3 regions of the Amycolatopsis silviterrae genome follow, and region 3 is predicted to be linked to each of the others. Evidence: riboswitches for the same ligand, from Rfam matches in the RefSeq annotation. Region 3 holds a riboswitch; each other region holds the start of a gene.
What was found. Region 3 has a riboswitch for cobalamin ahead of ACFSVL_RS45585 (CoA-acylating methylmalonate-semialdehyde dehydrogenase). Riboswitches for the same ligand answer to the same signal wherever they lie in the genome.
Positions count from the first base shown of each region.

Region 1: it holds a riboswitch for cobalamin, as region 3 does, so the genes downstream of both, ACFSVL_RS36650 (ABC transporter substrate-binding protein) here and ACFSVL_RS45585 (CoA-acylating methylmalonate-semialdehyde dehydrogenase) in region 3, are expected to answer to the same signal.
Region 2: it holds a riboswitch for cobalamin, as region 3 does, so the genes downstream of both, metE (5-methyltetrahydropteroyltriglutamate--homocysteine S-methyltransferase) here and ACFSVL_RS45585 (CoA-acylating methylmalonate-semialdehyde dehydrogenase) in region 3, are expected to answer to the same signal.

Region 1 covers NZ_JBHUKS010000028.1:138,164-147,752, forward strand. The annotation lists gene ACFSVL_RS36640 (ABC transporter permease) at 1-781, opposite strand, end outside; gene ACFSVL_RS36645 (class I SAM-dependent methyltransferase) at 739-1,512, opposite strand; gene ACFSVL_RS36650 (ABC transporter substrate-binding protein) at 1,509-3,017, opposite strand; cobalamin riboswitch at 3,123-3,266, opposite strand; gene ACFSVL_RS36655 (barstar family protein) at 3,339-3,821, opposite strand; gene ACFSVL_RS36660 (methyltransferase domain-containing protein) at 4,340-5,107, shown strand; gene ACFSVL_RS36665 (DNA alkylation repair protein) at 5,091-5,756, opposite strand; gene ACFSVL_RS36670 (flavin reductase family protein) at 6,379-7,008, opposite strand; gene ACFSVL_RS36675 (amidohydrolase) at 7,015-8,637, opposite strand; gene ACFSVL_RS36680 (ABC transporter ATP-binding protein) at 8,634-9,589, opposite strand, start outside.
Region 2 covers NZ_JBHUKS010000024.1:61,754-71,342, forward strand. The annotation lists partial or broken gene ACFSVL_RS30585 (ribonucleoside-diphosphate reductase subunit alpha) at 1-1,692, shown strand, start outside; gene ACFSVL_RS30590 (ribonucleotide-diphosphate reductase subunit beta) at 1,706-2,779, shown strand; cobalamin riboswitch at 2,872-3,073, shown strand; gene metE (5-methyltetrahydropteroyltriglutamate--homocysteine S-methyltransferase) at 3,164-5,437, shown strand; gene ACFSVL_RS30600 (cytochrome P450) at 5,690-7,093, shown strand; gene ACFSVL_RS30605 (diguanylate cyclase domain-containing protein) at 7,358-9,193, shown strand; gene ACFSVL_RS30610 (MBL fold metallo-hydrolase) at 9,251-9,589, opposite strand, start outside.
Region 3 covers NZ_JBHUKS010000041.1:26,539-36,127, reverse strand. The annotation lists gene ACFSVL_RS45610 (NUDIX domain-containing protein) at 1-156, opposite strand, end outside; gene ACFSVL_RS45605 (enoyl-CoA hydratase) at 244-1,017, opposite strand; gene mmsB (3-hydroxyisobutyrate dehydrogenase) at 1,014-1,898, opposite strand; gene ACFSVL_RS45595 (enoyl-CoA hydratase/isomerase family protein) at 1,898-2,932, opposite strand; gene ACFSVL_RS45590 (acyl-CoA dehydrogenase family protein) at 2,929-4,068, opposite strand; gene ACFSVL_RS45585 (CoA-acylating methylmalonate-semialdehyde dehydrogenase) at 4,077-5,576, opposite strand; cobalamin riboswitch at 5,754-5,931, opposite strand; gene ACFSVL_RS45580 (short-chain fatty acyl-CoA regulator family protein) at 6,004-7,404, opposite strand; gene ACFSVL_RS45575 (MmgE/PrpD family protein) at 7,557-9,038, shown strand; gene prpB (methylisocitrate lyase) at 9,038-9,589, shown strand, end outside.

The DNA of each region.
Region 1 (9,589 bases), on a different contig from region 3:
GGCCCAGTTCCTGCATCGCCGGGCCCAGCGCGTTCGGCGCGATGTGCCGCAGCAGCAGCGAAACCCGGCCGACGCCGAGCCGCCGCGCCTGCTCGACGTACGGCTTCGCGGACACGTCGATCACCCCCGCCCGCACCAGCCGGACCAGCGGCGCGGCCACCCGCGCGACCATCACCACCAGCGGCAGCACCAGATACCCCGGTTCGGCGAGCATGGTGCCCAGGTCGACGCCGAGGAAGGTCGCCGGGAACAGGCCGAGCCCGATCGCCACGTACGCGACCAGCAGCACCGCCAGCACGAAATCCGGGATCGCGTCGAAGAACACGCTCACCGTCGTGATCACCCGGTCCCGCAGCGAACCCGGCCGCAGCCCGGCGGCGAAGCCCGCCCAGCCGGCCAGCGGCAGCAGCAGGATCGTGGTGAACGCGGCCATGACGCCGGTGATCGCGAACGGCCCGGCGATCACCTCGGAAACCGGCTCGCCGCTGGCGTAGGACGTGCCGAAGTCACCGGTCGCCGCGTGGCCGAGCCAGCGGGCGAACCGCAGCAGCGGCGCGACGTCCAAGCCCAGCAGCTCCCGCGTTTCCGCGCGCTGCCGGTCGCTGTACAGGTCGCTGCTCTGCACGTCCGCGGCGTCGCCGGGCAGCAGCAGGGACAGCCCGAACACCAGCGCGACCAGCACCGCGAGCTGGCCCGCGCCGATGCCGAGCCGGCGCAGCGCGAACCGCGCGCCGGGAGTCAGCGGATCCCGGCGACGATGCGGTCGTCCCCGACCTGCCACACCGTGCCGGCCTCGGCGAACCCGGCCTCGCGCAGGAAGGCCAGGTAATCGTGCACGGAGGGGCGGTCGGTGACCTCGTGCGCGAAGCCGCCCGCGCGCTCGGCGACCAGGTCGGCCAGCTCCGGAGCCGCTTCGACGGCCTGCCACCACGCCGCCCAGTCCTCGTCGCGCACCACTCCGGCCCGGGCCGCGCGCCGCTTGGTCAGTGCGCGGTTCAGGGTGTCGAGCTGCGGTCCGGCAGCACCTTCGTAGAGGTGGTCGCCGTTGACGAAAACACCGCCGGGAGCGAGGGTTTCGCCGCAGACGCCCAGCAGATCGCGCAGCGGCAGGCGGTTCATCCAGTGCAGTGCGGTCGTGCTGACGAACGCGTCGGGGGCGCGGTCGAGTTCGAGCGCCTCGTACCAGCCGCGCTGACGCAGATCTGCTGTGACCGTGCGGAATCGGGCGCTGCCGTACGCGAGGTCGGCGAGGCCGAGCAGCAGCGGGTCGGCGTCCACTCCGACCACTCGTGCGGCGGGGAACCGGGCCAGCAGGCGGGTCGAGAGCGAGCCGGGGCCGACGCCGAGGTCGACGATCAGCGGGTCCTCGCGCGGGACCAGTTCGGCCAGGACGTCGCCGAGCACCGCGAACCGCTCCTCGCGGTCGGGCATGTAGAACTCCTGCTGCCGGTCCCAGCGCTCCAGCCAGTACCGGGCGCGGTCCGCGGTGAGGGAGGTCTCGGAAAGGGTCATCGGGTCACCTTGTCGAATCGGGCCCAGTTCAGCGAATTGGGCACTCCGGCGGGAATTCCGCGGTACTGCGCGGAGGCGGCGCTGGTCCAGGTCGCGTTGCCCCAGAACACGAAACCGCCGCGGTCGTGGAGGATTTCGTGCATCCGGCGGTAGAGCGCGGCCCGCCGCGGCTGGTTCGCGGTGGCCAGCGCCTGGCGGTACAGCGCGTCGAATTCCGGATCGCGCCAGTTGGTGCGGTTCTGCGGCGCGCCGCCGAGCAACCGGGACGCGAAATGGTTCGGGATCGGCAGCGGACCGGACTGGCCCATGGTGAGCTGACCGGCTTTCAGCGATTCGGAGTAATAGGTGTCGCCGGAACCGACCCGGACTTTCACCGTCACCCCGCTGCGTTTGGCTTGTTCGGCGAAGAGGTTCGCCGCGTCGACGAATCCCGCTGCCGCGGGCGCGGTGAACAGTTCGAAGGTCAGGTTCTCCGCGCCTGCCTTGCGCAGCAACGCTTTCGCCTGGTCCGGGTCATAGGGGTGCGGCGGCAGATCGGCGTAGTACTCGAAGCCGTTGCCGAACACATCGTTGGCGACCTCGCCTTCGCCCTGCAGCGCGACCTTCACCAGTTCCTCGCGATCGACCATCCGCATCATCGCGCGCCGGACGTCCGCGTTGTCGAACGGCGGCCGGTCGGTTTTCATCGCGAAGTAGTAGATTCCGCTGTGCGGCGCTGAATGCACGTCGATCCCGCTCGCCGCGCGCAACGTCTTCGCCGCGGCCGGGGTCAGATCGTCGGCGAAATCGGCCTGGCCGCCGCGCAACGCGGCCGGGCGCGCGTCGTTTTCCGCGCTGAGGATGCGCAGCCGGCTGATCTTCGGCGCACCGTCCCAGTAATCGGCATACGCGGTCGCCGCCATTTCGCGGCCGGGCCGGAACGACTCGAACCGGAACGGACCGGTGCCGACCGGCTTCTTGAAGTCCTTCGTGCCGTTGCGGACGATCTTGGTGCCGTACGCGGAAAGCGCGGTCAGGAATTCGAACGACGGCCGTTTCAGCGCGATCTCCACCGTCCGTTCGTCCACTTCGCGCGACTGCGAGAGGTCGATCGAATCCAGCGTCGCGGCGGCGATGAACGGCTGCGGTCCGGGCGGGCCGAGCACGCGCGACAGGGTGTAAAGCACGTCGGCGGAGGTGAATTTCGCGCCGTCGTGCCAGCGCGCGTCGCGCAGCGAGAGCCGCCAGCGGGTGCCGTCGGCGTTCGGCTCGGCGGAACGGGCCAGCCGCGGTACCGGCCGCATCGTGTCGTCGACCTCGAACAGCCCGTCGTACAGGGCTTTCAGCCGTGCTTCGTCGATGAACAGGTGGCTGGTGCCCGGATCGAGCCGTTCGTCGGTGCCGGACCCCTTGAGCACGGCGGAAAACGTGTCGATGCCGGAGCCGCCGGACGCCCGGGGGCCGCCGCAGCCGGCCGCGAGCACGCCCGCGGCGCCCAGCAGGAACCCGCGCCTGCGCACGGTCATGGGACTCCCTCGCGCCGGGCCGATGCCGGGACGGGAGAACCGGAAGAAGAGCCGCCCGCGTGCCGCGGCGGCTCTCCGGCCTGGCCAAACCCGCGTGGCGCCGACCGATCAATGGATCCCGCGGAGGTATCTGGCTTCGGCTCGGCGAGCCTCACAGTTGCGGGGCAGCCCCGGAATCGCACCGGTCTTCCCTCCACGCCCGCCACACCTTAGGCGGTGCGGCCCGGGCGCGCGCGGTTCGTGCGTAATGTCACGTGCGGGGATCGGCCACGGCGTACCGGGACGCCTCGGGTGCGGCTGGCACCGGTTCCCTAGTGAGCCTCAGGAGTGCTCGATGTCGGCGAACTGCACCGACCGGACGAACCTGGCGAATCCCGCCGGTCCGGACTCGGCCAGCAGTTCCTCGGCACGCAGCAGCACCACCACGAGCGCCCGCGCGGCCACGCCGGGAAGATCGCCGAACGCCGAGCCCAGCCCGCCGTCGTCCAGTACCACCAGATCGGACAGGCATTCGTTGAACGCGTCCCAGTTGTGCCCGAAGTAGCCGGGGAACTGGAGTTCCTCCGCGAATACGCCGAACAGCGCCTGATCGGTCCGGCACGACGCGGCGTCGATCACCTTCAGCAGTGCGCCGCCCTCGGGAGGGCGCTGCCGGAGTTCGTCAAAGTCGCGCTTCCAGCGCGCTGGCAGGGACGGTTTCGCCCAGCTCAGCACCTCGTCGCCCGTGCCGAAGTCCGGGTTCGGGTTCTGCAGGAGCACGTCGTCCCAGGAACGCGGTTCGACAACGGCGGGCAGTGAAGACAAGGCCTACCCTTCGACGACGTCGTGTACCACGAATTGCCGGTCGGATCGTTTTGTCCATCACCAAGCGTTGGAGCTTTCCGTCGGAATTTTCGTGCACCTTCCCGCCCTTGAGCCCCGCTACGGAGACCAATTGCGGTCGAGGACGCAGTGGTACGCCTCAAGAATATGCGGGCAGTCCTCTTCTGCCGTCGGCGATCGCGGCGAACATCCCGGAATACGAACGACTTCGGCGTTCGCCTGAGCGCTGGCGGGCCGGACGCTGGAGGCGGCCGCCGTACCCGGGAGCGCCGAAAACGAAACTGCCAGCGCTATCAGCGCACGCACAGTGTGCACGAAAGGCGAACAACCATCGGATTCCCCCTCATTGTGCATGAGCTGCGATAATGAGGCCCCCTTGCCACGGTACCTAAATCGGCAAATCCCGCACAGTCCTTCTTTCGCATGAACGGCCCGCGGAGAGGATCGGCCGGTCGAGCCGAGCCTGCGGCGCCTCGCGGTTTTCTGGTTCACTCGAAGACATGGCCGAGACTTTCGGAGTTCCCAGACCGGACAAAGTCGACTACTACGCCCGTGTCGCGGAAGCCGGACGCGACTACAAACGGCAGGTGCTGACCGCACTCGAGCTGCGGCCCGGGCTGACCGTGCTGGACGTCGGCTGCGGGCCCGGCACCGACCTGCCCGCGATGGCGGAGGCGGTGACGTCCTCGGGCACGGTGATCGGGGTGGACGCGGAACCGCGAATGGTCGAGGCGGCGGCCTCTTCCGCGCCGCACGTCTCGGTCCGGCTGGGCGATGCGCACGCGCTGCCGCTGGCGGACGCGAGCGTCGACCGGGCGCGGGCGGACCGGATGGTGCAGCACGTCGCCGATCCCGCCGGGGTTTTCGCGGAGCTGCACCGGGTGCTGCGGCCGGGCGGGCTGGCGTGCGTCGCCGAGCCGGATTGGGACAGCCTGGTGGTCGATCCCGGGGAGCCCGCGACGAACCGCGCGTTCAACCGTTTCGTGTGCTCGACGATGGTCCGAAACGCGACCGTCGGCCGCTCCTTGGCGCGGCTGGCGCTGGCCGCCGGGCTGGAGGTGCGCGACGTCTCGGTGGCGACGCCGGTGTTCCGCGATTTCGGGACGGCGGACAAGATTCTCGGCCTGAGCCGGAACACCGAACGCGCGGTGCGGGCGGGTCAGCTGGACCGGGCGGAGGGCGACCGGTGGCTGGCGGCGCTGGCCGAGGGGCCGTTTTTGGCCGCGAGCATGGTGTTCGTCGGGGTCTTCGTCAAGCCTGCCGCTTGACCATCTCGGCGATCCAGACCGGCGCGTAGGGCGAGGTGCAGTTCGGCGGGGTCGGGTAGTCCTTGAGAACGCCGAGCCGCTCCCCGATGCCGATCGCGCGGGCGCGGAGGCCGGGATGCTCGATGCCGATCTGCGCGAGACAGTGGTTCATCGCCCACTGCAACCGGTCCGGGGCAGCTTTCATCTCGGCTTCGATGACGTCCAGCAGCCCGGAAAGGTCGAGCCCGTCGGGCTTCTTCGCGACGCGGTCGACGGTCAGCGTCCAGCCCGCGCTCGCCACCACCGGGTCGGCGTCGTCGAGCCAGGCCACGCGGAGTTCCTCGGCGTGGCGGGTCTTCTTGACTATGTTGACGAGAAGCCAGTCCTGGACCTTGGGGGTGCCCGCCTCGCGCAGCATCCGGTCGAGATCGTCGCGGCCGAACTGCTTGGGGCGCGCGACGAGGAGGGCGAGCAGGCGGGCGTTGGTGTCGCCGGTCCGCCACAGTTCGAGGGCGAGATCGGGCTGGGCTTTGAGTTCCTTGGCGAGGGCGCGGAGCTTGCCGAGGTTGACGCTGTGGTCGTCGCCGTGCTTCTCGTTGACGGCCCGGATTTTGGGGTCGTCGAGGTCCGCGAGCCGGGCGCGGACGCCGGCGAGGGTTGCGTCGGCCACGGGGACCTCCCTGGTCAGGTGTGGGCGGGGTCGAGGATACGGGACCTGCCGGACAGTTCGCCGCAGCGCCTCCGCCGAGCGACGGTTCGCTGTCCGTGAGGGGAACCTTCACGGACTCCAGCGGCGGCGGGGTCCGTGAGGGCCACCCGCACGGACGCTGAGTCCCCAATGCCAGGAACTTACGTCGCGTGGCGTCAACACCTGCTGACCGTCCATAAAGGACGCCAGCGCAACCGAAATGCCCGATTACTGCCCATCTGACCATATTCTTAGGTCCGTGAAGGACTCCTTGAGGGAATCTGATTCCCTCAAGGAGTCCTTCACGGACGACGATCCTGTTCCCGACGCCTGCGGCCGGGCTCGGCAAGAGACCGCGCCGACCCCCAACGCGGGCGGCCGGAACTGAACGTGTCGTCCGTGAGGGACTCCCTGAGGGAATCAGATTCCCTCAGGGAGTCCCTCACAGCCCGGAAGAAACGGGCATATCGGCCTTAGCCGGGCATTTCATCGACGCCGGCGTCCTTTATGGACGGTCAGCAGGCTGGCACCACCCGGCTTAATTCCCTGGCGTTGGCCCACCGATGTCCGTGAGGGTTCCCCTCACGGACAGCAGATCCGGGAACTAGCGGCGCGGGTTCGGGTGTTGGCTTCCGGCCAGGAACTCCTCCGGAGCCGGGATCGGGACCCGCACCCAGTTGTCCACCCGGGTGAACGTCGCGCCGCCCATGCGGCCGACCGGGTGGTATGCGTCCTGGTCCAGGCGGCCGTCCGGCCGGAGGAGGCGGTCGTCCACTGCTACTCCCACCACCTCGCCGAACACCAGGTGCGAGCCCTTGAACTCGTCGATCTTCACCAGCGTGCACTCCAGGCTCGGCCCGGCACCGGCCGGATGCGGGACCCCGATCCGCACTCCCGGCGCCCACGACAGGCCGACGTGCTCCGCCTCGTCCACCGAAGAGTCCACTGTGGACGCCGTGCGTGCGACCAGCTCTTCCTGACCGCTCAACGCCATCGTGATCGCGAACTCGCCGCTGACCGTAATGTTGTCCAGCGTGTCTTTCGGCGTGTCAGAGATCGAGAAGAGCACTGTCGGCGGGTCCATCGTCAGCGGGGCGAAGTAGCTGAACGGCGCGAGGTTCCGCACGCCCGCGCCGTCCACCGTGCTCACCCACGCGATCGGCCTCGGCACGACCGCGTTCTTCACCATCCACACGAAAGCGCCGCGGTCGGCGTCGGTATTACTGCTGTACACAAGCCCTCACTCTGTCACTACACGTCCTCCGAGCACGGTCAATTCCGACCGTACGCTCAGCAGCTCCGCACTCTCAGCGGTGACCGGATCGTGGGCGAAAACCGCTAGGTCGGCGAGGGTGCCGACACCGAGAGTGCCCTTGACGTCCTCCGCGTGTTCCAGCCAGGCGGGGCCGGTGGTCCACAAGCGCAGCGCTTCCTCCCTGGTCAGCGGGGTGGTCACGGTGGAGAACTCGTTCGGGCCGGGTGTGCCGGTGAAAGTCGCGACGCCGCGCCGCCAGTCCGGGACGGTCACCGGTGCGTCCGAGCTGTCGGCGACGACCACGCCGTGGTCCAGCAAAGCCCGCGCGGGGAACGCGTCGGCCCACCGGGACTCGCCCAGCGCGCGAACCATCGACGGGCCGCTGTAGGTCCTCATCAGCGAGCTGGTGATCACCCCGATTCCGGACCGCGCCAGCCGGGCCAGCACCGCTGCGGACAGGAACGTGCCGTGGATGAGCGCGTGCCGGGCGTCGGGCCACGGGTCGGCCGCCTGCGCCGCCTCGATCGCGTCGACCACCGCGTCCGCGGCCCGGTCGCCGGTCACATGGACCTGCACCCGCACCCGCCGCACATGGGCGACCAGGATCAGTTCGTGCAGTTCTCGCACTCGCGCGTCGTCGTCGGGGCCGAAGGTCACCAGGCTGCCGTGGTCGCCGGACGGGTATGGCGAGTGCATCCACGCGGTGCAATGGGTCGGCACGCCGTCGGCGAACAGTTTGATGCCGCCGATCCGCAGCAGGTCGTCGCCGACGGAGAAGTCCGTCTCGTCCAGCAGCTGCGCCAGCGAAGAGGCGGACGTGGTCGGCGACGGCCAGTTCCAGTGCAGCAGCGCGGTGATCCGCATCCGCAGGCGGCCGGCGGCGTGCAGGTCCCGGTAGTCCTGCCACAGGCCGGGCGGGACGATCGGGTCGGTCACGCTCGTCATCCCGAGCGCGTTCAACCGCTCCATGGTGCGCACGATCGAATCCAGCCGCAGCTCCCGGCTCGGCTGCGGCACCAGCGACGCGACCAGCTCCTGCGCACTCTCGACGAGAACCCCGGTCGGCTCCCCGACGGCGTCCCGCACGATCTCGCCCGCCTCAGGATCCGGTGTCGCCGCTGTGATTCCCGCACATTTCAGCGCCGCGCTGTTCGCCCACACCTCGTGTGACGACGCGTGATGCAGCACGGTCGGCTGTGAACCAGTCACACCGTCCAGCCAAGCGCGTGTTGGCGCTTCACGGCCGTCCGCGAACTCGACGATCGTCGTTTCCCGCCAGCCCCGGCCGACGATCCACTCCCCCGGCGGCGCGTCGGCCAGCGCGCGAGCGACCTCGTCCAACGTCGACGCGGCGGAAAGGTCCACGGAGAACTCCGGACCGGCGGCGGCGTAGAAAGCCAGGTGCAGGTGCGCGTCGTTCAGTCCGGGCAGGACAGTCCGTCCGGCCAGCTCGATCACGCGCGCATCCGGTGCGGCCGCAGCGGAAACCGTCTGGTCGTCGCCGACCGCGGCGACCCGGCCGTCCGACACCAGCACCGCGGAAGCCGTGCCGACCACCGGGTCGAAAGTCCGGACCACGCCGCCGCGCAGCAGCAAATCCCCAGTCATACCGCCGCCAATTCCGGGACGTCGCTGCTCGGCACCACGGCCTGATGCTCCGGATGCCAAGCCACTGTCACCTCGTCTCCCGGCCGATGCTCGTGCACGGCACCCGCCGACAACACCGCACAACCGCGCGCACCGTCGGCGTAGCGCAGCCAGATCCGCGTGTGGTCGCCGACGTACACGATGTCGGTCACCTGCGCGCTCACCCGCTGGTGTCCACTGGGGACTGATTCCGAAGGAGCGTGCAGCGTCAACCGTTCCGGCCGCACGATCGTCACCTCCCCTGGAGTGAGCGGCAGAGCATTGGACTCCCCGATGAACTGCGCGACGAACAACGTCTCCGGCCGTTCGTACAGTTCCTCCGGCGTGCCGACCTGTTCGATCCGGCCGTCGTTGAACACCGCGATCCGGTCCGACAGCGTGAGCGCTTCCTGCTGATCATGGGTCACGAAAAGAAACGTCATCCCCAATTCCCGGTGCATCCGCGCGATTTCGCGTTGCAGCTGATCGCGCAGCTTCTTGTCCAGCGCGCCTAACGGCTCGTCCATCAGCAACGCACGCGGTTCGTAAACCACCGCCCGGGCCAAGGCCACCCGCTGCTGCTGCCCGCCGGAAAGCTGGCGCGGCAACCGGTCCCGCACCGCCGACAGCCCGACCAGTTCCAGCACCTCGTCCACCCGCCGAGCGATCTCCGGCTTCGGCACCTTGCGCTGGGCGAGTCCGAACGCGACATTGCGGGCCACCGACATGTGCGGGAACAGTGCGTACTGCTGGAAAACCACGCCGAGATTCCGCCGGTGCGGTTTGAGCCGCGAGATCTCCTGACCGTCCACAGTGATCGATCCGGACGTCAGCGGGGTGAACCCGGCGATCATCGACAGCATCGTCGTCTTGCCCGAACCGGACGGGCCGAGGAAGGTCATGAATTCGCCGTCGGCGATGTGCAGCGAAACGT
Region 2 (9,589 bases), on a different contig from region 3:
GGCAAGCGCAAGGGCGCGGCCTGCGCGTACCTGGAGACCTGGCACGTCGACATCGAGGAATTCCTCGACCTGCGCAAGAACACCGGCGACGACCGGCGGCGCACGCACGACATGAACACCGCCAACTGGGTCCCGGACGAGTTCCTGCGCCGCGTCGAGGCGAACGCCGAGTGGACGCTGTTCTCGCCGAACGAGACGCCGGACCTGCACGACCTCTACGGCAACGCGTTCGCCCAGCGCTACCGCGAGTACGAGGCGGCCGCCGCGCGCGGCGAGATCAAGGTGTTCCGCAAGGTCCGCGCGGTCGAGCTGTGGCGGCGGATGCTGACCATGCTGTTCGAGACCGGCCACCCGTGGATCACCTTCAAGGACCCGTGCAACCTGCGTTCGCCGCAGCAGCACGTCGGCGTCGTGCACTCGTCCAACCTGTGCACCGAGATCACGCTGAACACGAACACCGAGGAGGTCGCGGTCTGCAACCTCGGCTCGGTGAACCTGCTCAAGCACGTCACTCCGTCCGGTTTGGACACTGAGCGGCTCGAGAAGACCGTGCGCACCGCGGTCCGGATGCTCGACAACGTGATCGACATCAACTTCTACACGATCCCGGAGGCGCGCCGCTCCAACCTGCGCCACCGTCCGGTCGGCCTCGGCATCATGGGCTTCCAGGACGCGCTGTTCGAGATCGGCGTGCCGTTCGCGTCCGCCGAAGCGGTGAAGTTCGCCGACGTCTCGATGGAGCACCTCTCCTACTACGCGATCTCGGCGTCGACCGATCTCGCGCAGGAGCGCGGCCAGTACCAGTCGTTCGAGGGTTCCTTGTGGAGCAAGGGCATCCTGCCGATCGACTCGATGCAGCTGCTCATCGACGCCCGCCAGGGCGACGGCCTCGACGTCGACACCTCCACGACGCTGGACTGGGCCCCGCTGCGCGAGCGCGTCAAGACCGTCGGCATGCGCAACTCCAACGTGATGGCGATCGCGCCGACCGCGACGATCTCCAACATCTCCGGCGTCGGCCAGTCGATCGAGCCGCTGTTCCAGAACCTGTACGTCAAGTCGAACATGTCCGGCGACTTCACCGTCGTCAACCCGCACCTGGTCAAGAGCCTCAAGGCGCGCGGCCTGTGGGACGAGGTCATGGTCAGCGACCTCAAGTACTTCGACGGCAGCCTCGGCCAGATCGACCGCGTCCCGGACGACCTCAAGGCGCTGTACGCGACCGCCTTCGAGATCGAGTCGAAGTGGATCGTGGACGCCGGTTCGGTGCGGCAGAAGTGGATCGACCAGGCGCAGTCGCTGAACCTGTACATCGCGGCCCCGAGCGGCCGCAAGCTCGACGAGCTGTACCGCTACGCCTGGCACAAGGGCCTCAAGACCACGTACTACCTGCGGGCGCAGTCCGCGACGCACGTGGAGAAGAGCACCCTGCGCGGCACCGACGGCAAGCTGAACGCCGTGTGAACCACCCCGACCCCGGCCGCTCCGCCCGCCGCCGCCCCGGCCGCCGCGCCTTCCCCGGCCCCGTCGCCGTCGCCGTCCGCCGCGGTCCCGGCCGCCGCGCCGTCGCCGTCGCCCGCCGCGGCCGTCCCGGCGGAGCCGAAGGAGATGCCGAAGACCGACGTCGACTTCGTCGCCGCCGAGGGCGCTGCCTGCCGGATCGACGACCCCGACTGCGAAGCCTGCCAGTAAGGAACCCTGAACCATGACGAACGTGGAAACGACCGACGCGACCGGCCTCGGCGAGATCGAGGTCGGCGCGGCCCGGATCAACGTCGACGACAAGCGGATGATCAACGCGCGCGCCGACGTCAACCAGCTGCTGCCGATGAAGTACCGGTGGGCCTGGGACAAGTACCTCGCGGCGTGCAACAACCACTGGATGCCGACCGAGGTCGCGATGCAGGCCGACATCGCGCTGTGGAAGTCGCCGGACGGCCTCACCGAGGACGAGCGGCAGATGCTCAAGCGCAACCTCGGCTTCTTCGCCACGGCGGAGTCGTTGGTGGCCAACAACATCGTGCTCGCGGTGTACCGGCAGATCACCAACCCGGAGTGCCGCCAGTACCTGCTGCGCCAGGCCTTCGAGGAGGCCGTGCACACGCACACCTTCCAGTACATCTGCGAAAGCCTCGGCCTGGTCGAGGGCGAGCTGTTCAACATGTACCGCGAGGTCCCGTCCATTTCGGACAAGGACGCGTGGGCGCTGAAGTACACGCAGAACCTGGAGAACCCGGACTTCGAGACCGGCACGCCGGAGGCCGACCAGGCGTTCCTGCGCGACCTCGTGGCGTTCTACGTGATCTTCGAGGGCATGTGGTTCTACACCGGTTTCGCGCAGATCCTGTCGCTGGGCCGGCGGAACAAGATGGTCGGCATCGCCGAGCAGTACCAGTACATCCTGCGCGACGAGTCGATCCACCTGAACTTCGGCATCGACTGCATCAACCAGATCAAGATCGAGAACCCGCACCTGTGGACCGAGGAGTTCCAGGCCGAGGTGCGCGGCATGCTGCAGGACGCGTGCGAGCTCGAGGTGAAGTACGCCCGCGACACGATGCCGCGCGGCATGCTGGGCCTGTCGGCCGACCTGTGCGAGCAGTACATGCACTTCATCACCGACCGCCGCGCCCAGCAGATCGGCCTGACCCCGATCTACGGCGAGAACGAGAACCCGTTCCCGTGGATGTCGGAGGCGATGGACCTGAAGAAGGAGAAGAACTTCTTCGAGACCCGCGTCATCGAGTACCAGTCCGGCGGAGCGCTCGACTGGGACTGATCCCGCTCTCCGGGATCCGCGTCCGGCTTGTGCCGGATCCGCGCCGGAACCGCTAAGCTCGGCCACGCCACTGGTTCGCCAGTGCGTGGCCGAGCTTTTTTCGCCTGGTCGCGCATCGGCGAGGCAACAGGGAACCCGGTGCGAATCCGGGACTGCCCCGCAGCGGTATGTGGGAACGAAAGCCGTCACCGCGAAAGCGGTAAAGCACTGGGCGCCAAGCCCGGGAAGCGACGGCCGGTAGGCACGAGCGACACGCCCACGAGTCCGAATACCTGCCACTGGCACGCACGCCGACGGCGTGCGTGAGTCCGGGCCTCGCGGGAAAGGCACGACCGAAGCACAGCGGTTTCCGCGTGCCCGGGCTCTTCCGGCGAGCACGTGAGGATGCATGCTGTGACCACGATCGGCACCACGATTCTCGGCTACCCGCGAATCGGCCCGGCCCGCGAACTGAAGCGGGCCTTGGAGTCCTACTGGGCGGGAGAGAGCCCCGAGGAGGACCTCCTGGACACCGGCCGGCGCCTGCGCGAGCAAACCTGGACCGCGCTGCGCGACCAGGGTCTCGACTCGATCCCGTCGAGCACTTTCTCCCTCTACGACCAGGTCCTCGACACCACCGCCCTGTTCGGCGCACTACCGGAACGCTTCACCCGCCTGGGCCTGTCCCCACTGGACACCTACTTCGCCGCCGCACGCGGAGTCCCGGACGCACCCGCGCTGGAAATGACGAAGTGGTTCGACACCAACTACCACTACCTAGTCCCAGAACTAGGCCCGGACTCCCGCTTCACCCTCACCGGCGCCGCTCCGCTCGACGAGGTCCGCGAGGCTCGCGCACTCGGCATCACCCCGCGCCCGGTACTCGTCGGACCAGTCACCTTCCTGCTGCTGGCCAAGTCCACCGAACCCGGCTTCACCCCGCTGGAACTCCTGGACACCCTGCTGCCCGCATACGCCGAACTCCTGGGCAAACTGGCCGACGAGGGCGTCGAGTGGGTCCAGCTGGACGAACCAGCCTTCGCAGCCGACCGGACAACACCGGAGTTCAACGCACTCACCCGCGCCTATCACTGGCTGGCCAAGGAAAAGCACCGCCCGAAGCTGCTGGTCGCCGGATTCTTCGGCGGACTCGGCCGCGCGCTAGGCGTACTGGCCCGCTCCCCCATCGAAGCGGTAGCCGTCGACCTGGTCACCGACGCGTCCTTTGTAGACAAAGTAGCCGCGGAAGGAGCGTTGCGAGACAAGGAAGTACTAGCCGGAGTAGTGGACGGCCGCAACGTCTGGCGCACCGACCCCGGCGTCGCGCTAGCCCGCGCAGCACGACTGAGGGACACCGCAGCACACGTAAGCATCTCCACGTCCTGCTCCCTGCTGCACGTGCCTTACGACGTAGCAGCGGAAACGACCCTCGACCCACGCCTTAAGAGCTGGCTCGCGTTCGCCCGGCAAAAGGTAGACGAGGTCGTCCTCCTCGGCCGGGCATTGCGCGGCGAAGACGTAGACCTCGGCCCCGCGCGAGCCGCAGTCGCCGACCGGGCCAGCGCCAAGGAGTTGAACGACGCCAACGTCCGAGCACGCGTCGCAGCACTCCGACCAGAGGACACCGTCCGCCAACCGTATCCCGAACGCGCTGCAGCACAACAAAAAGCGCTGAACCTGCCCCCACTGCCGACCACCACGATCGGCTCCTTCCCGCAGACCGGCGAGGTGCGCCGGGCCCGGGCCGCCCACCGCGCGGGCAAGCTCGACGACACCGGCTACCGCGAAGCGATGCGCACCGAGATCGAGCGCGTCGTGCGGCTGCAGGAGGACCTCGGCCTCGACGTCCTCGTGCACGGCGAACCCGAGCGCAACGACATGGTCCAGTACTTCGCCGAACAGCTGGCCGGGTTCGCGGCGACCGCGGCGGGCTGGGTCCAGTCGTACGGCTCCCGGTGCGTCCGGCCGCCGGTCCTCTTCGGCGACGTGTCCCGGCCGGCGCCGATGACCGTCGAATGGGCGCGGTACGCGCAAAGCCGCACCGACCGGCCGGTGAAGGGCATGCTGACCGGTCCGGTCACGATTCTGGCCTGGTCGTTCGTCCGCGACGACCAGCCGCTGGCCGACACCGCGCGGCAGGTCGCGCTGGCCGTCCGGGACGAGGTCGCGGACCTGGAGGCGGCCGGGATCCGCATCGTGCAGGTCGACGAACCCGCGCTGCGCGAACTGCTCCCGTTGCGCGCGGCGGACCGCGAGGCGTACTTCGGCTGGGCGGTGCCCGCGTTCCGGCTGGCCACCTCGGGCGTCGCGGAGACCACGCAGATCCACACGCACATGTGCTACTCGGAGTTCGGCGACGTGCTGCCCGCGATCGACGCCCTCGACGCGGACGTCACCAGCATCGAGGCCGCCCGCTCGAAAATGGAGGTGCTCGCCGATCTGACCGAAGCGGGCTTCGGCCGCGGAGTCGGGCCCGGGGTCTACGACATCCACTCGCCGCGCGTGCCGGGCGAGGACGAGATGACCGGCCTGGTGCGCACGGCGCTCGGCGCGGTTCCGGCGGAGCGGCTGTGGATCAACCCGGACTGCGGCCTCAAGACCCGCGGTTACGCCGAGGTCGAGCCCGCGCTGCGGCATCTGGTCGGCGCGGCAAGGGAACTGCGCGCCGGACCTCGCTGACGATCCCGGTGCCGGGCGGCTCTGTCGCCCGGCACCGGCCCGAGGATCACCCGAACGGCACGGCCCGCAGGTATTGTCATCGCGTCAATAACGCGGGACCGTGGACGCGGCCGATACCCTGGCCGGGAGGTGGTCGCCATGGCGGACGTGACCGGACAACCGGGAATCCCGACGGCGGGCGGCGCGCTCGGCAAGGTCGTCCACGCCGGGAGCGACGGCGTCACGAAGCTTTCCGAAAACCTGCGCGGCCGGATGCCGCCGCTGACCGCGATCCCGTTGCCGCGCAAGGTGGACGAACGCTGGCTGGGCGCGCACTGGCCGGTCCGCGAGCTCGCGCCGCCACCCCAAGGCAGCGGCCTGAAGCCGATCCTCGGCGACGACGGGCCGCCGCTGATCGGCCACACCCTCGACGGGATGCGGTTCGGCCTCGACTTCAGCCTGCGCCGCTTCGGGCAGTTCGGCCCGGTGTCGTGGATGGGCGTCTTCGGCCAGCGGCTCGTGACACTGTCCGGCCCCGAAGCCACCCAGGCCGCGCTCGTGAACAAGGACAAGGCGTTTTCCCAGGAGGGCTGGAAGTTCTTCATCGAGCGGTTCTTCGAGCGCGGGCTCATGCTGCTCGATTTCGGCGAGCACCACCTGCACCGGCGGATCATGCAGGAGGCGTTCACCCGCGACCGGCTCCGCGGCTACGTCGCGCAGATGGGCCCGGCGCTGCGCGAAGGCGTCGCCGCGCTGCCGTCCGGCCGTCCCCAGCTGTACTGGGCGTTCAAACAGCTGACGCTGGACGTCGCGACGCAGGTTTTCATGGGCATGCGGTCGGCCGCCGACGCGGAACGCATCAACCGCGCGTTCGTGGCCGCTGTGCGCGCCGGTACCGCCGTGGTGCGGTATCCGGTGCCTGGCGGCCGCTGGGCCGCGGGTTTGCGCGGCAGGCGGACGCTGGAGCGCTATTTCGGCGAGAACCTGGCGGCGAAGCGCGACGCGGACGGCGACGACCTGTTCTCCGCGCTCTGCCACGCGGCCTCCGAAGACGGCGATCGGTTCAGCGACGCCGACATCGTCAACCACATGATCTTCCTGATGATGGCCGCGCACGACACGACCACCATCACCGCCAGCGCGATGGCCTACTACCTCGCGAAGCACCCGGAATGGCAGGACCGCGCCCGCGAGGAGTCGCTGCGCCTCGGCGACGACCTGCCGGACCTCGACGCGCTGGAAAGCCTCGAAACGCTGGACCTGGTGATGAAGGAGGCGCTGCGGCTGCGCGCGCCGGTGCCGTCGCTGGCGCGAAAGACCACAAAGGACACTGCCGTCCTCGGCCATTACCTGCCGGAAGGCACGATGGTCGCGGTTTCGCCGACGCTGAACCACTACTCCCCCGAACACTGGACCGATCCGCTGCGCTTCGACCCCGAACGGTTCGGCCCGGACCGCCGCGAGGACAAGTCGCACCGGTTCGCGTGGATGCCGTTCGGCGGCGGCGCGCACAAGTGCATCGGGCTGCAGTTCGGCGGCCTGGAGGTCAAGGCGCTCATGCACGAGCTGCTGCGGGCGCACCGCTGGTCGGTGCCCGAGGATTACGTGGCCAAGTGGGATTACGTCTCGCTACCGGTGCCCGCCGACGGACTGCCGGCCCGGTTGGCCTATCGTTGACGGCCGCCGAGCGGGACAGAAAGGTCGACGACTGGAGACAAAACCGCAGTACAGGCCACCTTCGTGTACTCAAGGTGACTTGATGTCACCAGTTGTGTAGTGCTCATCACTCGTTCAGCCGGTAGACACCCTGTTTGGTCCGTGATGCCGTGGCATCACTTGCGGCCAACTCGTACCCAGTGTGGGTCCTCGGACTCCCCGCACCGGTCCTGAGCTGGCCTTTGTCCGCGTATGAAGAGGTGGAGTGTGCCGGAGCCTGGTGCCATGCCAGGGTTGGTCGACGTCGCGCGCAAGTACGCGGCGACGCTGACTGACACCAACGGAGTAACGCTCCCTCCCGCCGAGGTGGAGCGGATGCTGCTCGACTTCGCCGGCGAGGTCGCCGCGCGTCCCGAGGACACGGGCGCCACGCGGCGCTTCACCGCGCTCTTCGCCTCCGCCCCGCTCGGCATCGCGCTCACCGACCCGTACGGCACCGTCGTCGAGGCGAACGCCGCGCTGGCCACCCTGCTCGGCACGACCACGACCGCGTTGCGGGACAAGCACATCGCCGATCTCGCCGCCGGGCCGCAGGACGCCGACCGGCTGCGCGGCGCGCTCGACGGGCTGCCGCTCACCGCCGACGCCCGCCGGACCGTCCAGAGCGTGCAGCTCGGCCACAGCCGCGACGGCGAACTCACCACGAACGTGACGATCGCGTCGCTGCCCGGCGACCGGCCCGGCACGTACTTCCCGGTGTTCATGGCCGCCGATGACGACGACCTGCACCTGCTCGGCGAACGGCTGCGGCACCAGAACCTGCACGATTCGCTCACCAGACTGCCCAACAGCGCCGCGTTCACCGCCCAGCTGGAGGTCGCGCTCGGCTCCGGCGGCTCCGCCGAGATCGCCTTGCTGTACCTGGACATCGACGGGTTCAAGGTGATCAACGACGGCCTCGGCGCCGGCATGGGCGACCTGGTGCTGAAGGCGATCTCGCGGAAGCTGACGGCGGTGTTCGCCGGCCACCACGACGGCTACGTCGCCCGGCTGTCCGGCGACGGGTTCGCCGTGCTGCTGCGCGGCCCGGAGCTGACCGCGAGGAAGACGGTCGACCTGGCCGACCAGGTGCTGGAGGAACTCAGCGAGCCGGTGTACGTCGACGGGCACGGCATCGGCGTCAGCGCGAGCATCGGGATCGTCGTGCGCCCGGCGAACGAAGGCACCCACGGCGACCTGCTGCGCGCGGCCGAACTGGCCCTGCACCGCGCGAAAGAAGCGGGCAAGGCGCAGTGGATGCTGTTCGACCCGGACGCCGACGAACGCGACCGCAACCGGTATCAGCTCGGCGCGGTGATCGCGGGTGCGCTGGAGAACGGCGAGTTCTCGCTGATCTACCAGCCGACGGTCAAGCTCGCGAAGCAGGACGAGATCGCCGCGGTGAACGCCGGTCTGCTCTGGAGCCATCCCGAACGCGGCGAACTCGGCCCCGAGGAGTTCTACCCGCTCGCGCAGACCACCGGCATGACGGTGCCGCTCGGCAAATGGCTGCTGCAGGAGTCGCTCGGCGCGACCGCGCGCTGGCGCGAGCAGTACGGCCCGGCCGCGCCGGACGTCTGCATCCGGCTGCCGAAGCGGCTGGCGATCGACCCGGATCTGGTGCTGCTGGTCAAGAACCAGCTCGACCGCCACCGCCTGCCCGCGCGAGCGCTGCGCCTGTGCACCGACCGCGCGTCGATGTTCGACGGCGACGGCGAGGTGCTGGACTCGTTCACCGTGCTCGCCGAACTCGGCGCGCAGCTGGTGCTCACCATCTCCGGCTCGTCGGATCTGGAGCTGATCCCGCGGCACCAGCTCCCGGTCAAGCACGTGATCCTCAGCGGCCCGGTCGTCGACGCACTCGGCGGAGACGACCCGGCCGAGACCGACGTGCGGCACCTGTCGCAGCTGGTCACCCGCGCGAAGGAACTGCAGCTGCGCATCGGCGCGGAAGGCGTGCGCGACGCCAAGCACGCCGAACGCCTGCGGGAACAGGGAGTGCTGGCGGCACGGGGTTCGTTCGTGACGGAGTCCGCGACGGGCGACGAAGTGGACGAGATGATCGCGCGGCACGCCAGCTGACCGTCTTCAGGTCCGTGAAGGACTCCTTGAAGGAATCTGATTCCCTCAAGGAGTCCTTCACGGACCGGTCCGCCACGGGCGCCACTGGCCGGAGCCGTCGACGGTGCCCAGCTGCTGGTCGGCGAAATGCACCCCGAATCCGAAGACGCCGTCCCTGGCCAGGTATTCGACGAGCCGACGGCGCGAGCGTTCGGCAGCCGCCCGGTCGGCGTCGAGCACGACCTCCCAATCCGGGTGCTCGACCTGGACCGGCGAGTGCATCGCGTCGCCGAACGCCACGATCTCCCGGCCGTCTCCGGAGTCGAGGATCCAAGCCGTATGCCCGGCAGTGTGCCCGGGCAGCGACCAGGCCCACACGCCGTCAGCGATCTCCTCGCCGTCGGACACCGTGACGGC
Region 3 (9,589 bases):
CAGGAGGTGGAAATAGGTGGTGTGGCGCGGTTGTCCGGTCTCTGGATGGGGTTGGTCTTCGGCCGTCAACGCCCCGACGACCGTGGCGCTGGTCAGCCCTGTTTCCTCCGTGAATTCTCGCAGCACCGCCGTCGGGAGGTCCTCGTTGACATTCACTCCTCCGGCTGGGATTTGTTGCCGATTTCGGGGACGTCGATGTGTTCGAAGATCAGTAGTTCGGGTCCGCGGCCCACGCGGGCAAGTTCAGGCATGGCGGAACTCCGCCGTGCGCTTCTCCACGAACGCCGCCATCCCCTCTTTCTGGTCGTGTGTCGCGAACAACGCGTGGAACACCCTGCGCTCGAACAGGACGCCTTCGGCCAGCGTGGACTCGAAGACCCGGTTCACCGCCTCCTTGGCGGTGGTCGCGGCGATGAAGGACATCGAGCCGATCTTCTCGGCGACCGCGACCGCCTCGGTGAGCAGATCGGCCGCGGGAACCACCCGGGACACGAGTCCGGCGCGTTCGGCTTCCTCGGCTTTCATGGTGCGACCCGTGAGGATCAGGTCCATTGCCTTCGCCTTGCCGATCGCGCGGGTCAGCCGCTGCGAACCGCCCATGCCGGGGATGACGCCGAGGGTGATTTCGGGCTGGCCGAAGCGCGCGGTGTCCGCGGCGAGGAGCAGGTCGCACATCATCGCGAGTTCGCAGCCGCCGCCCAGCGCGTGCCCGGCGACCGCGGCGATCAGCGGCGTGCGGACGCGGGTGAGCGCGTCCCAGCCGGCGAACCAGTCCTCGGCGTGCATTTCGCTGTACGTGCGCGGGGCCATTTCCTTGATGTCCGCGCCGGCGGCGAATGCCCGGTCCGAACCGGTGAGCACGATCGCGCCGACGTCGTCGGACCGGTCCAGGTCGGCGGCCACGGCGGTGAGTTCGCGCATGGTCTGCAGGTTCAGCGCGTTCAGCGCCTTCGGGCGGTTGAGCGTGATCCGTGCGACGCGCGGGGCCGGACGGTCGACGGTGATGGTCTCGGTCATGCGGTTCCGTTCTCCCGGAGGGTGGTGACGATGGCGGAGAAATCGCGGCCGGGGCCGTCTTCGGCGACGAACTCGGCGTAGAGGTCGGTCGCGTGTTCGCCCAGTGCGGTGCGGACGCCGGCGGTCTCGGCGGCGGCTTGGGCCAGGCGCAGGTCTTTCAGCATCAGTCCGCTGGCGAAGCCGCCTTCGTACCCGCGGTTGGCCGGGCTGGCCGGGACCGGGCCGGGCACCGGGCAGTTGGTGGTGAGCGCCCAGCATTGTCCGGACGCGGTCGAGGCGACGTCGAACAGCGCCTGGTCGGTGAGCCCCAATGCCTGGCCGAGCGCGAACGCCTCGCTCACCGCGATCATCGACACGCCGAGGATCATGTTGTTGCAGATCTTCGCCGCCTGCCCGGCCCCGGAGCCTCCGCAGTGGACGAACTTCGCGCCCATCCGGTGCAGGTACGGTTCCGCGGCGATGAAGGCCTCGGACCGGCCGCCGACCATGAACGTCAGCGTGCCCGCCGTCGCACCGACCACCCCGCCCGACACGGGAGCGTCAACGGCCTGGTGCCCCGCGGCGACAGCCAGTTCGGCGGCGGCCCGCGCGTCGGCGACCTCGATGGTCGAACAGTCGAGGAACAACATGTCCGGCCGCGCCAGCGGGACGATCTCGCGGTACAGGTCGAGGACGTGCTTTCCGCTGGGCAGCATGGTGATCACCACCTGTGCCTCGGCGACCGCGGCCGCAGGCGAGTCCACAACGGACACTCCGGCTTTCGCCGCCATGCCCGCCGCTTCCGGGGCCGGGTCGTAGCCGAGCACCGCCTCCCCCGCATTGACGAGGTTGGCCGCCATCGGCCCGCCCATGTTGCCCAGGCCCAGAAATGCCACGGCCATCAGTTCCGCACCCCCGTCAGCTCGGCGTCGCCGAGATCGGCGAAGTAGGAATCGACCAGCTCGTCGGGCACTTCGGCCACTGTGGACGGTGACCAGCGCGGCATCCGGTCCTTGTCGATGATCTGCGCTCGCACGCCCTCGACCAGTTCCGCCGACGCGAGCGCGCGGTGCGAGATCCGGTATTCCTGCCGCAGCGCGCTTTCCAGATCCGGCAGCGCAGCGGCCGTGCGCAGTGCCCGGAGGGCGACCTTGAGCGCCGTCGGCGACTTGCCTTCGATCTCCTCGGCGGCCGCGACCGCCGCGTCTCCCCCCTCGCGAAGCCGGATGAGGATCTCTTCGACGGTGTCCGGCGCGTAGCAGTGGTCGATCCACTCCTGTGCGGCGGCCAGCGGGCTCGGCGGCGGGGTTTCCGCGACCAGGTCCAGCGCGGCGTCCGGGGTGCGGGTGGCCAAGGCGTCGTAGAGGTCCGGGAGACGGTCGGCCGGGACGTACCGGTCGGCGAGCCCGCAGTGGATCGCGTCGGCGCCGGGCAGGTGCGCGGCGGTGAGCGCGGCGTGCGTGCCGAGCTGCCCCGGGGCTCGCGACAGCAGCCAGGTGCCGCCGACATCGGGCACGAACCCGATCCCGGTCTCGGGCATGGCGACGCGGGATCGGTCTGTGACGACGCGGTGGCTGCCGTGCGTGGAGATCCCGACGCCGCCGCCCATGACGAGGCCGTCCATGATCGCGACGTAGGGCTTGGGGTATCGGCCGATCATCGCGTTCAGCCGGTATTCGTCGGCCCAGAACTCCAGCGAGGCGGTGCCGCCGGAGCGGGCGTCCTCGTAGATGGACCGGATGTCGCCGCCCGCGCACAGGCCCCGTTCGCCCGCGCCGTCGACCACGACCGCCCGCACACCCGGATCGTCGCGCCACTTCTCCAGGTGCTGGGAAATCGCGCGGACCATGCCGTGGTTCAAGGCGTTCAGGGCGCGCGGCCGGTTCAGGGTGATCCGGCCGAGCCCGCTGTGGACGATGAACTCGACGTCGCTCATGCCGCCTCCTGCAACATCCGGCGGGAGATGATGACCCGCATGATTTCGTTGGTCCCTTCGAGGATCTGGTGCACGCGCAAGTCGCGGACGATCTTCTCCACGCCGTATTCGGCGAGGTAGCCGTATCCTCCGTGCAGTTGCAGCGCTTCGTTGGCGATCTCGAACCCGGTGTCGGTGCAGAACCGTTTCGCCATCGCCGACAACGCCGTCGCGTCCTGATCTCCGCGGTCGTAAGCGTCCGCCGCACGCCACAGCAAAGTGCGCCCGGCCTCCAAGCCAGTACGCATGTCGGCGAGCCGGAACTGCAACGCCTGCGCGTCCGACAGCGGCCTGCCGAACGCGGTCCGCTCGGTCAGATGGCGCACCGTTTTGGTCAACGCGGCGTCCGCGCCGCCGAGCGAGCAGGCGGCGATGTTGAGCCGTCCACCGTCCAAAGCGGACATCGCCACCCGGAATCCGCCGCCTTCCTCGCCGAGCAGCGCCGTGACCGGCACCCGGACGCCGTCGAAGACGACCTGCCGGGTCGGCTGCGCGTTCCAGCCCATCTTGGCTTCGTTGGCGCCGAAGGAAAGCCCCGGCGTCTCCCGCTCCACGACGAACGCCGAGATCCCGCCCGCGCCGGGGCCGCCGGTGCGGGCCAGCGCTACGTACACCTCGGAAGCGCCCGCGCCGGAGATGAACTGTTTCACGCCGTCCAGCACGTACTCGTCGCCGTCGCGGCGCGCGCGGGTGGCCAGCGCCGCCGCGTCCGAACCGGCACCCGGTTCGGTCAGGCAGTAGCTGCCCAGAGATTCCATAGTGGACATCCGCGGCAGGTAACGGCCACGCTGCCGGTCGTCGCCGAAGCGGTCGATCATCGCGGCGACCATGTTGTGGATGGACACATAGCCCGCGATCGACGGGCATCCGGTGGCCAGCGCCTCGAACACCAGCACTCCGTCGAGTCGGCCCAGCGCGGAGCCGCCGACATCCTCGGGCAAGTACAGCCCGCCGAGGCCGAGTTCGGCCGCTTTCCGCAGCACGTCGACCGGAAAATGCTTGTCCCGGTCCCATTCCAGCGCGTGCGGCGCAAGGTGCTCGGCGGCGAATTCCGCCGCCGTGTCGCGCAGCGCGCGCTGCTCGTCGGTGAGATGCACGGCGCGCCTCAGTCCATCGTCGGGATGACGAAGCTCGCGTTTTCCTTGGCCCCGGAGGGCCAGCGCGAGGTGACGGTCTTGGTCTTGGTGTAGAACCGCACCGAATCCGGGCCGTGCTGGTTCAGGTCGCCGAAGCCGGACCGCTTCCAGCCGCCGAAGGTGTGGTAGGCGATCGGCACCGGGATCGGCACGTTCACGCCGACCATGCCGGTGTCCACGCGCGCGGTGAAGTCGCGGGCGGTGTCGCCGTCGCGGGTGAAGATCGCGACGCCGTTGCCGTATTCGTGCTCGCTCGGCAACCGCAATGCCTCCTCGTAGTCGGCCGCGCGCACCACCGCGAGCACCGGGCCGAAGATCTCCTCGCGGTAAATCCGCATCTCCGGCGTCACCTTGTCGAACAGGCAGCCGCCGAGGAAGAACCCGTTCTCGTGCCCTTCGACCACGACATCCCGGCCGTCCACCACCAGCTCCGCGCCCTCGGCGACGCCGACGTCCACGTAGTCCCGCACCCGCTGCACCGCGGCCGCGCTGACCAGCGGCCCGAAGTCGGCGGTCTCATCCAGCCCGGCCCCGACTTTGAGCGTCCTCACCCTCGCGGCCAGCCGCTCCACCAGCGCGTCCGCTGTCGCTTCGCCGACCGGCACCGCGACCGAGATCGCCATGCAGCGCTCCCCCGCCGAGCCATAGCCCGCGCCGACGAGCGCTTCCACGACCTGGTCGAGGTCGGCGTCCGGCATCACGATCATGTGGTTCTTCGCGCCGCCGAAGCACTGCGCCCGCTTGCCGTGGTCCGCGGCCCGCGAATACACGTACTGCGCAATGTCCGACGAGCCCACGAAGCCGACCGCCTCGACCCGCGGATCGGTGAGCAGCGCGTCAACCGCTTCCTTGTCGCCGTTCACCACCGAGAACACGCCCGGCGGCAGACCCGCTTCCAGAAACAGTTCCGCGAGCCGCAACGGCACCGACGGGTCGCGCTCGGACGGTTTGAGCACGAACGCGTTGCCGCACGCCAGCGCTGGCCCGGCCTTCCACAGCGGGATCATCGCCGGGAAGTTGAACGGCGTGATCCCGGCGACGACACCGAGCGGCTGGCGCATCGAGTACACGTCGATCCCGGTCCCGGCGCTGTCGCTGAACTCGCCCTTGAGCAGGTGCGGGATGCCGATCGCGAACTCCACGACCTCCAGCCCGCGCTGGATGTCGCCGCGCGCGTCGGCGACGGTTTTGCCGTGCTCGGACGACAGCAGCCGCGCCAGGCTGTCCTCCTCCGCGCGAACCAGGTCGACGAACCGCATCAGCACGCGCGCACGGCGCTGCGGATTCCATCGCGCCCACTCGCGCTGCGCCTCGGCGGCAACGCCGACCGCGGCGGCGACCTCTGCCGCTGAGGCCAGCGGGACCCGCGCCTGCACGGCACCGGAGCTGGGGTCGTAGACCTCGGCGAACCGTCCGGACGTGCCAGGAACCGGTTTGCCGCCGACGAAATGCGTGAGTTCACCAGTCACAACGAAGCCTTTCGGAAAGAGCGCAGGAGAGAGCTGCCGCACGGAAACCACGCGGCGCGACAAGCACCGGATCCCGCCGCGGCGGGACGACGGCGCGGACCTACCGCAGCGGCGGCGGGTCGGCGTCTTTCACGCAGGCAGGGGTCAGCCACATGCGTTCTGCTCCATCCTCGTGGACGAACACGGACGTCCACGGCCGGTATCCTGGCTCCCGGATCTGCCCCGTCCCGGCCTTCCCGGCTCTCGCCAGTGGCCTTGTCCCGCGTGGGACGGCACTCCCCGGTCACAGTGGCGGGACCGCGCCGGATTCGCACCGGCTTCCCTGCACCGTGGACCTGTGGACACCATAAAGTAGGAAGTCCGACTATGTCGAGAGTGGCGCACCCCTCATCCGGGCGACGGCCGAAGCACTACGCTGCCCGCGCTCTCACTCCAGCGGCGGGTACGGCAGCAGACTGCTCTCGTGGTCGGCCACCCGCATCCGGCGGCCGATCGCCGGGAACGCGCGCTGCGGGCACGCCGGGCGCTCGCACACCTTGCAGCCCATGCCGATCGGGGTCACCGCCGCGTCCTTGCCGAGCGCCAACCCATCGGAGTACACGAGGCGGCTCGCGTGCCGCAGCTCGCAGCCCAGGCCGATCGCGAACGTCTTGCCCGGCTCGCCGTGCCCGCCCGCCTCCCGGGTGACCGTGCGGGCCAGCCAGAAGTACTTCTTGCCGTCCGGCAGTTCGGCGATCTGCGTGACGATCCGGCCCGGCGAGGCGAACGCCTCGTAGACGATCCACAACGGACACGAGCCGCCGGCGCGGGAGAAGTGAAATCCGGTGGCCGACTGGCGTTTCGACACGTTGCCCGCGCGATCGACCCGGACGAACGAGAACGGCACCCCGCGCGCGCCGCGCCGCTGCAAGGTGGACAGCCGGTGGCATACGGTCTCGAAGCCGACGCCGAACTCGCCGGACAGGAGCGTCACGTCGTAGCGAAGTCGTTCTGCCGCACCGAGAAACGCCCGGTAGGGCAACACCAGCGCGCCCGCGTAGTAGTTGGCGAGGCCGATCCGCAGCAGCCGCCGCGCGGTCTCGTCGGCGAAGCCGCTGCCGTGCGCGAGCCGGTCGATCGCGCCGCCCGCTTCGAGCATCGCCAGCTCGGACCCCAGCCGGAACGCGGCCTGTCCCGGCCGCAGCATCGGCGACAGCCGCAGCACCTTCCGCCAGCGGTCGAAGAAGTGTTGCCCGGCACCGAGGTTTTCGGCGACCACTCGGACCCCATGCCGGTCCTTCAGCGCGGCGACCAGTCCCGCGCGCACTTCCCCGGGATGCAGCCGCAGCTCCGCCGCGAGGCCTTCCGCGGCCTGGTCGAGCGCGGCGACGTGGTTGTTGCGGGCGTAGAACCAGTCGCGCACCTGCTCGTGCGGCTGCTGCACCGAGGCGCGGTCCATCCCTTGCTCCGCGGTGAGCGCGGCGATGTTCTCGACGGCTTCGCGGTAGCGCCGGTGCAACGCGACCATCGTGCGGGCGACGCCGGGCAATTGCGTGGTCAGTTCGTCCACTTCGGCCGGCGAGATCGCACCGTCGACCGTGTCGTCGGCGAACACCTCGCGCACGTCCGCGACCAGACGGGCGGTGTCCTGCGGCGCGAAGAACTCGGCGTCGACGCCGAAGTGCTCGGTGAGCTTCAGCAGCACCGGCAGGGTCAGCGGACGGCCGTTGTGTTCCAGCTGGTTCACGTAGCTCGGCGAGATCTCCAGCAGCCTCGCCAGGTCCGACTGGGACAGCGACCGGTCCTCGCGCAGCTGCCGCAGCCTCGCCCCGGCGTACATCTTCTCCACAAACGGACTTTAACAACTGTTACAAGAATCGGGCCAGCCTTCACAACACTTCACCGGCCGCAGGACTGGCCGGGCGCACCCGCGAGTGCCACGCTGACGGTCAAGCATCACAACGTTCACAGCAGCGGGTTCACCAGTCACGAAGGAAAGCGATGATCGACCACACCGTCCGCACCTACCGTTCCGCCGAGCCGCTGCCCAGGGAGGAACAGCTCGCCTGGAAACTCGCCGCGGTCGCCACCGACCCGGTGCCGGTGCTGCCCGAGGTCGCCGAGATGGTGGTCAACCGGGTGCTCGACAACGCCGCGGTCGCCGCCGCCTCGTTGTCCCGGCGGCCGGTGTCCGCCGCGCGCGACCAGGCGCTCGCCCATCCGGCCAGTCCCGGCGCGACCGTGTTCGGCGTCGCCGGTCGCTACTCCCCGGAATGGGCCGCGTGGGCCAACGGCGTCGCCGTGCGGGAACTGGACTACCACGACACCTTCCTCGCCGCCGACTACTCGCATCCGGGCGACAACATCCCGCCGATCCTCGCCGTCGCACAGCACGCCAGGCGCTCCGGGGCCGATGTGGTCCGCGGGATCGCCGCCGGGTACGAGCTGCAGGTCGACCTCGTCCGCGGGATCTGCCTGCACGAGCACAAGATCGACCACATCGCGCACCTCGGCCCGTCGGTCGCGGGCGGAGTCGGCGCGCTGCTGCGGCTGGACACCGAAACCGTGTACCAGGCGATCGGCCAGGCGCTGCACACCACGACGACCACCCGCCAGTCCCGCAAGGGCGAGATCTCGTCCTGGAAGGCGTACGCCCCCGCGTTCGCCGGGAAGACCGCGATCGAGGCGGTCGACCGGGCACTGCGCGGCGAGGGCGCGCCGAGCCCGATCTACGAGGGCGAGGACGGTTTCCTCGCGTGGCTGCTCGGCGGCCCGGAAGCCCGGTACACGGTGCCTCTGCCCGCCCCGGGCGAGGCCAAGCGGTCCATTTTGGACACCTACACGAAGGAACATTCAGCGGAGTACCAAAGCCAGGCGCTGATCGACCTCGCCCGCAGGCTCGGCCCGCGGATCGGCGAGCTGGGCAAGATGGAGCGAATCGTGATCCGCACGAGCCACCACACCCATTACGTGATCGGCTCCGGCGCGAACGACCCGCAGAAGTACGATCCGAACGCGAGTCGCGAAACGCTCGACCATTCCATTCCGTACATCTTCGCGGTCGCCTTGCAGGACGGCGGCTGGCACCACGAGAGGTCTTACGACCGGGAACGCGCGACCCGCCCGGACACCGTGGAGCTGTGGCACAAAGTGTCCACTGTGGAGGATCCGGAGTGGACCCGGCGCTACCACGCGCCGGAACCGGCGTTCGGCGGACGCGTCGAGGTCACCCTCGCCGACGGGACCACGATCGCCGACGAGATCGCCGTCGCCGACGCCCATCCGGCGGGCGCTCATCCGTTCACCCGCGAGCAGTACGTGGCGAAGTTCCGCACTCTCGCCGACGGCGTGATCGCACCGGCCGACCAGGACCGGTTCCTCGACACCGTCAGCCGACTGCCCGAACTGGACACCGCCGAAGTCCGCGAACTCACGCTGCCCGCATCGATCGACGCGACCCCGAAGACGAAGGGGATTTTCTGATGCTCCACGCCACGCCCTCCGCCGCGGAGAAACGCGCCGGTTTCCGCGAGGCCCTCGGCTCGGGGCGGCTGCTGCGCCTCCCCGGCGCTTTCAACCCGCTCAGCGCGAAGCTGATCGAACGGCGCGGCTTCGACGGCGTCTACATCTCCGGCGCGGTGCTGTCGGCCGACCTCGGCCTGCCCGACATCGGCCTCACCACGAGCACCGAGGTGGCCGGGCGCGCGCAGCAGATCTCGCGGGTCACCGCGCTGCCGACGCTGGTCGACGCGGACACCGGGTTCGGCGAGCCGATGAACGCCGCGCGCACCGTCCAGCTGCTGGAGGACGCCGGGGTCGCCGGGATGCATCTGGAGGACCAGGTCAACCCGAAGCGGTGCGGCCACCTCGACGGCAAGGACGTGGTCGACCGCCACACCGCGGTGAAGCGGATCAAAGCCGCCGTCGACGCGCGCCGCGACCCGAACTTCGTCATCGCCGCCCGCACTGACGCGAAAGCCGTGCACGGCATGGACGAGGCGATCGTCCGCGCCAAGGAATTCGCCGACGCGGGC